2 linked regions of the Gloeobacter violaceus PCC 7421 genome follow. The main gene of each other region encodes a partner of the protein of the gene in region 2 in a complex. Links are inferred from orthologs where the notes say so. Each region holds a gene or a part of one and is shown on either strand. Other genes may lie near its edges.

Region 1 (3,250 bases), 2.0 Mb from region 2 along the record:
AGGTGAGCAGTTCCGCCGCCCCGTTGCCGCAGACGATGCGCTCGGGCTCGATTCCCAGGCGGGCGGCGAGGGCCGATTGCAGGTCGCTGCCGTGGGGAGCGGGGTAATGCAATAGATCGGCAAAACCCTCGCCGTAGGCGGCCTGTACCCCAGGGGGGGGACCGAGGGGGTTGATGCTGGCAGAGAAATCCACAAGTTCTTCGATGCGGCAGCGGGCGATCCGTGCCGCCCATTGGCGGTCGCCGCCGTGGGCAGGAAGGGGTGTTTGAATCACTTAGTCCGCTTGGGCAGAACCGGAGACGGCTTCTCGAAACTGCTTGCCCGCCGAAAAAGCCGGCACGGTCGTCGCGGCGATGGTCATCTTCTCGCGGGTCTTGGGATTGCGGCCTTCGCGGGCGGCGCGCTTGCGCGGTTCAAACGAACCGAAACCCACCAGGGTGACTTTGTCGCCCCGCGAGACCGCTTCGACAATCACATCGAAGGCCGCACCCACGATCGCATCGACGTCCTTTTTGGCCAGCTTGGCTTTCTTGGCGACGGCGTCCACTAATTCACCTTTGTTCATAAAAACTCCTCACCGTGCAATATCAGGTCCAAAAGCAGGTGGGCGAATCGCTGGAAGTGCCTTTGGGCCTGAATTTCAATCGCTTATTCTACATGCTTTGGAGAGAGCGCAGCACTTTTTTTACCCCTGGCGACGAAGTAAGTCTGGTAAATTTTCTTTGCAATCGGGGCGGCGTCGGAGCCGCCATGGCCGCCGTTCTCGAGCAAAACGGATACAGCAATCTCAGGGGCGGGGGTGGGGGCGTAGCCGACGTAGAGGGCGTGGGTGCGGCCGCCCTTGCGCGCACCATGTTCGGCAGTGCCGGTCTTACCGGCGTTGGGCAAATCGGGCATCGACAGAGCGCGGCGGGCGGTGCCGCTGCGGACCACCTCGCTGAGGCCCTGGCGGATCGTGGCGAGGGTGGTGGGGGAGAGCCCCACCGGCGAGAGCCCCGGGCGGCTGTCGAGCACCAGATGGGGCTGCACGCGGAAACCGCCGTTGGCGATGGCGCCGACCATGACCGCGTTTTGCAGTGGGGTCGAGAGCACCATACCCTGGCCGATCGAGGTGTTGGCGGTGTCCCCTCCGAACCACTGGCGCCCGAAGCGGCGCTTCAGCCACTCGGGGGTGGGCACTAGGCCGCGCGATTCGCTTTGCAGGCCGATGTCGGTGCGGCTGCCGAAGCCAAAATTGCGCGACCACTTGGCAATCTCGTCGGGACCGATGCGCAGGCCCACTTGATAGTAAAACGTGTCGCTGCTTTGGGAGAGGGCACGGATAAAACCGATCGTGCCGAAGCCGCGGCCGTTGTGATCGCGAAAGACGCGCCCGCCGATGCGCAGTCCCCCGAAGGTGGCCAGGCGGCTGTTGGGGTTGAACTTGCCGCTTTCGAGCGCGGCGGCGGTCATGATGATCTTGAAGGTGCTCGCCGTGGGGTAAGGCCGCACCGCCCGGTTGAGCAGGGGCCGATCGGGGGTCTGCAAGCGCCGCCAGTCCTGCTCGGAAATTCGGCCCGAGAGAATGTTGGCGTCGTAGGAGGGGGCGGAGGCGATGGCGAGAACCTGGCCGTTGCGCGGGTCCATCGCCACCACCGCTCCGCGCTTCTTGCGGGAGTTGAGGGCGGCCTCGGCGGTCTTTTGCAGCGCCAGGTCGATCGAAAGGCGCACGTCCTGCCCGGCTTTGGGCTGCACTTCGCCGATGACGCGCACCACCTGTCCGGCGGCGTCCACCTCGACCTGTTCGCCGCCCCACTCGCCGTGCAATTTCTCCTCCAGCAGCCGCTCGACACCGGCTTTGCCGATGATGTCCCCCAGGCGGTAGCCCTGCTCCTTGCGTTCGGCCAGCTGCTGCTCTGAAATTTCACCGGTGTAGCCCAGCAGATGGCTCGCGACTGGACCGTTCGGGTAGAAGCGCATCCACTCGACGTCGACTTTGACCCCCGGCAACTCCTGGATGTGCTCGCGCAAAACGGTCACCAGCTGCGGTTCGACGTTTTGCAAGACGCGCACGGGATAGGGCGAGTTGTACCCGGCGGCTTTGAGCTTTTCTTCGAGCTTGTCGGCGGGCACTTTGATAAAAAGGCTCAAACGCGCCAGTGCGGCGGGCCATTCCTTGGGCTTGAGCTGCATCGGTTCTAGAAACACCGAAAAAGAAAGCCGGTTGGTGGCGAGCACCCGACCGTAACGATCGAGGATACGGCCGCGGGGCGGGCGAATGGGCACCAGGCGGATGCGGTTGTTCTCGGCCAGTTCGCGGTGATGTGGACCCTGGATGACCTGCAGATAGGTCAGCCGCAACCCGACACCCCCCAACAGCAGGGCCGCCACCCCCGCCAGCACCAATCCCCGGTTGTCGCCGCCGCTGGTGCGTTTGTCGCGCCGCTCTGCCTGCAGTTGCACGAGACTTGCTCCCCTTGCGGATTCTGGTGCACTTGTAGCATATCGAAGCACCATCGAAGCGCCGGCACTTCGATGTGCTAGGGTGAACCGCAGAAGTCGGCGCTCCGGGAGCCGGGCACCCGGAGCGGCGTCGGTACGTCATGATGGCAATCGTTTTTGTGCTTGGGAAGGTAAGTCGTATGGGTAATTGGACAGGGCGTCGGCAGGCGGGCGCAGCGAAGGGTTTTACGCTCATCGAACTGCTGGTGGTCGTGGTGATCGTGGGCATTCTGGCCGCCGTCGCGGCGCCGAATCTGATCGGCCAGACGGACAAGGCCCGCACCACCGAGGCGACGGCGGTGCTCGCCAGCATCAAAAACGGTCAGGCCGAATACAACTTCAAGCATCCGGGTGAATTTGTGACCATCGGCCAGCCCACCGCGGCGGGCCAGACCCGCGTGCCGGCCAAGAAGACCGACTACATCACTTCTGAAACCGACCTGGGCAATCCCGCCACCCCCAATACCGAACAGGAGCAGACCGAGTTCCAGCAGATTCTCGGTATCTCCGTCGGTCAGGGGACCGCCGGGGCGCGCTGGAACTTTGCCACCGCCGGCCACGCCAGTGTCTTCAATCCCGAAGGCGATGTGCTGGTGCCGTCTGGAGCGGCCAGCGGCGAGGGCGGCACCGCCCAGGACTACGTGGCGATTGCCAAGGGCCTGGACGGCACCAACGAGACCGCCCGCCTCGGCGCCCAGATCGTCCACAGCCAGAACCGCACGCTGCTCGATGCCAAACGGCAGTAAGTCGCGGCTGATACACTGGCTGA
Region 2 (3,196 bases):
CGAGCCCTGTCACCCGCGCGCCGGTGGCCGCCAGATAGCGCGTGGCTCCGCCCGGCCCGCAACAGAGATCCAGCACGCTGCTGGCGGCGCTCAGAGAAACGTTTTGCCAGGCAGCCTGCCGGAAGTGGCGCTCGCCCCCGGCAAGCACCGCCGCCCCCGAGGTAATCGCCTCGTACAGCGGCGCGCAGGCAAAACTCCAATCGCGCAAGATCGTCGCCAGGGCGTTATTCCATGCGGGTGCCTCCATTATTGACCGGGATCGAGGCCGATCGACATTGCCCAGGTGACGGCGTACAATACGCAAGCATCTTTCACCGACGCGGATTCCATGAAGCTCAACATCAAGCGCAACGTGACCATCAAGGCAATCGTGACTCCCCGGCTGAAGGAGGAGATGATGGCCCAGTTGCAGGGTTTTCTTTCCCAGGCGGACCGCCAGCTTGAACAACTCGAGTTCCAGGGCAAGCGCGCTATTGCCGAAATCGAGCGCACCAACATCAAGCCCCTCGGTCCAGAGGCCAAAAACCAGATCGAAAACATTCGTACCCAGGTCAACGAGCAGAAAAACCAGCTGTTGCAGCAAAAAAACCAGTTTCTCCAGCAACTGTCGCAGGTGACCGGCTGGGAACTCGCCCAGGAAGTCGTTCAAGGTCAGGTCGAGAGCTACTGCGACATCCAGGCCGGGGACAACCTGGTCGAAAAAATGAACGTCGAAGTGCTCATCGAAGACGGCATCGTCAAGGAAATCCGGGGGGAGCCCTGAAGCCCACCTATACTGAATTGAGCGAGAGCGAGAGAGGAACTGTCATGCCGCACACGATTGTCACCGACGTATGCGAGGGCATCGCCGATTGCGTCGATGCCTGTCCGGTTTCCTGTATCGATCAGGGTCCCGGCAAAAATGCCAAGGGAACCAACTGGTACTGGATTGATTTTGCTACCTGTATCGATTGCGGTATTTGTCTGCAGGTTTGCCCGGTCAATGGTGCGATCCTGCCCGAAGAAAAACCGGAGCTTCAGAAGACGCCCACCTGATTTGTCGCTGCTTGAGGTGCTATGGAGCTGGCCAAACTTTCCTGGAACAGCTGGCTGAATTCGCTCTACAAGTTGTTTCGCGGCTTCGACGGCTGGCTGCTGCTCTTTGCGGTGCTGTTGTTGTCGACGGGGGTGCTGACCATCTTCAGCACCCGCCCGGAAGGCATCGAATGGAAAGCCCAGTTGGGCACGGGCCTGGTGGGCATCGCCTGGGCGCTGTTTTTGTCGCGGCTTACCTACGGCTGGCTGCAGCGCTGGAGCTGGCTGATTTATAGCTCCGCCTGCGCAATGCTTTTAGGGGTGCTCTTCACCGGAAACTCGGTCAAGGGCGCCCAGCGCTGGATCGAATTTGGGGGCATCCAGCTGCAGCCGAGCGAATTTGCCAAATTGGGGGTGATCATCGCCCTCGCCGCCCTCATCCAGCGCTATCCCATCCGCAGCTTCGGCCAGATCTGGGTGGTGCTTGGGGTGCTGGCGGTGCCCTTTTTGCTGGTCTTCAAACAACCCGACCTGGGGACCGCCCTCGTCTTCGGCGCCATCAGCCTCGGCATGCTCTACTGGGGCGGGGCGCGGCTGGGCTGGCTGGCATTGGTCGTCTCGCCGCTCATGGCCGCGATTCTATACGCCATCTGGATCCCGGCCTGGATTGTCTGGGTAGCGGCCATGGCGGTGGTCGCCTGGCGGGAGTTGGACTGGCGGTGGTGGGGGGCGATCGGCGCCGGGGCGATCAACCTGGTGGCGGGGGGACTGGGGCAGGTCTTCTGGCATCTGCTCAAGCCTTATCAGCAGCAGCGCCTCGTCGTCTTTCTCGATCCGAGCGGCGACCCGCTGGGCTCCGGTTACCACATTCTGCAATCGGAAATTGCCATCGGAGCGGGGGGGCTCTGGGGGCGCGGCATATTCCAGGGCACCCAGACCCAGCTCAACTTCATCCCCGAGCAACATACCGACTTTATCTTCTCGGCCCTGGGCGAAGAGTGGGGATTTCTGGGGGCGGTGGTGCTGTTGGGTTTGTTCTTTTGTTTGTTTGCCCGCCTGCTGCTCATCGCCCAGAACTCCGCCGACGACTTCGGTTCGCTTTTGACTATCGGCGTGTTCACGATGCTGCTGTTCCAGACGGTGGTCAACATCGGCATGACGATCGGCCTGGCGCCGGTGACGGGCATTCCGCTGCCGTTTGTCACCTTCGGGCGCTCGTTTTTGATTACTTGCTTTACGGCGATCGGATTGGTGGAGTCGGTGGCGCTGCACCGCACCAAGATGGTCTTTCCGAACTAATTCCCATGGCTGATTGCATCCGTTTGCGGGAGATCGTCTGCTACGGCTACAGCGGTGTGTATGCCGAGGAGCGCCGCCTCGGCCAGCGCTTCATCGTCGACGCCGATCTGCACATCGATCTGCGTACCGCCGGTGGCAGCGATCGCCTCGAAGACAGCCTCGACTACGGCGCTCTGGTGACGGCGGTGCGGCAGATCGTCGAAGAGCGCCAGTTTTCGCTCCTCGAAGCACTGGCCGAGGCGATTGCCCGGCGCCTGCGCCAGGATGCGCGCGTGCAGCAGGTACGCGTCGTCGTCGCCAAACCCCAGCCGCCCATCCCCGGCTTTACCGGCAGCGTCGCCGTCGAGATCTGGCGCTGAGGGTCCGCTGCACCTGCCGCTCAAGCCACAATGGTCGGGGCGTCGCGGAGCAACACCTGTGCGCTGGATCTGTTTTTCGTTATCTCTGAGCGCCGCCTGGGGACTCACCGCTGCCCCAACCCTCGCCCACACCGCCCAGGATTTGCGCGAAACGGCCAGCCTGAGTGCTATGGACCTGGCCGCTCCACTCCCGGAGGCCGCCCTCGCCCAGGCCGGTGAACCGCAAAGCGCCCCCCCCGAGGCGGACTTGCTCGATGAGGTGACGGTGAGCGCCACCCGCCGCCCGACCCGCGAGCGCGACACCACCGCCACCACCTACACCGTCAAGCGTGAGGACTTCCAGGCCCTGGGGGCCAGGACGGTCCCGGACGCCCTGGCCCTCATTCCCGCCTTCGAGACCCAACCGGCCCTGGGCGGGGTGCGCAACGCCCGGGGTCTGTTTTTGCGCGGTTTCGACGACGCCCGCTTCCAGGTGCTCAAGGACGGCCTGTCGCTCACCCGGCCCTCCAACGGCCGCAACGATC

What was found.
Region 1: the proteins of rodA (region 2) and mrdA are in contact, whole or in part, in a crystal structure (PDB 6PL5), measured with the Thermus thermophilus proteins. The link is inferred for Gloeobacter violaceus PCC 7421 from one-to-one orthologs. Residues at the interface, in WP_223903423.1 of Thermus thermophilus: Phe161, Val165, Phe168, Val169, Leu172, Pro198, Tyr199, Glu202, Tyr211, Arg212, Asp213, Gln220, Val221, Gln223, Ser224, Ile226, Ala227, Ile228, Gly229, Ser230, Gly266, Phe267, Val270, Leu274, Tyr277, Gly278, Leu281, Phe285, Leu289, Arg297; in WP_223903432.1 of Thermus thermophilus: Arg4, Ile5, His6, Leu8, Ala9, Phe12, Ala15, Leu16, Leu19, Gly20, Arg22, Ala23, Trp24, Leu26, Gln27, Val28, Tyr31, Tyr34, Leu36, Leu43, Thr45, Asp47, Lys156, Gln157, Gly158, Ser160, Val184, Leu201, Glu202.

What each region holds. Positions count from the first base shown.
Region 1 is NC_005125.1:3,622,515-3,625,764, forward strand. The notes cover bases 46-2,984. They hold mrdA (penicillin-binding protein 2), read right to left. Parts: upstream 2,443-2,984; coding sequence 649-2,442; downstream 46-648. Other genes in these bases: cobD (threonine-phosphate decarboxylase CobD), read right to left, coding at 46-274; GLL_RS17670 (HU family DNA-binding protein), read right to left, coding at 275-565; GLL_RS23520 (prepilin-type N-terminal cleavage/methylation domain-containing protein), read left to right, coding at 2,622-2,984. In the rest of the region: more of cobD, read right to left, coding at 1-45; more of GLL_RS23520, read left to right, coding at 2,985-3,227. UniProt on the Escherichia coli protein: Catalyzes cross-linking of the peptidoglycan cell wall. Responsible for the determination of the rod shape of the cell. Is probably required for lateral peptidoglycan synthesis and maintenance of the correct diameter during lateral and centripetal growth.
Region 2 is NC_005125.1:1,594,094-1,597,289, forward strand. Bases 300-3,184 are described here. They hold rodA (rod shape-determining protein RodA), read left to right. Parts: upstream 300-1,056; coding sequence 1,057-2,313; downstream 2,314-3,184. Other genes in these bases: GLL_RS07730 (YlqD family protein), read left to right, coding at 329-763; GLL_RS07735 (indolepyruvate ferredoxin oxidoreductase subunit alpha), read left to right, coding at 808-1,035; folB (dihydroneopterin aldolase), read left to right, coding at 2,319-2,672; GLL_RS23420 (TonB-dependent receptor plug domain-containing protein), read left to right, coding at 2,731-3,184. Outside these bases: GLL_RS07725 (class I SAM-dependent methyltransferase), read right to left, coding at 1-247; more of GLL_RS23420, read left to right, coding at 3,185-3,196. UniProt on the Escherichia coli protein: Peptidoglycan polymerase that is essential for cell wall elongation. Also required for the maintenance of the rod cell shape. Functions probably in conjunction with the penicillin-binding protein 2 (mrdA).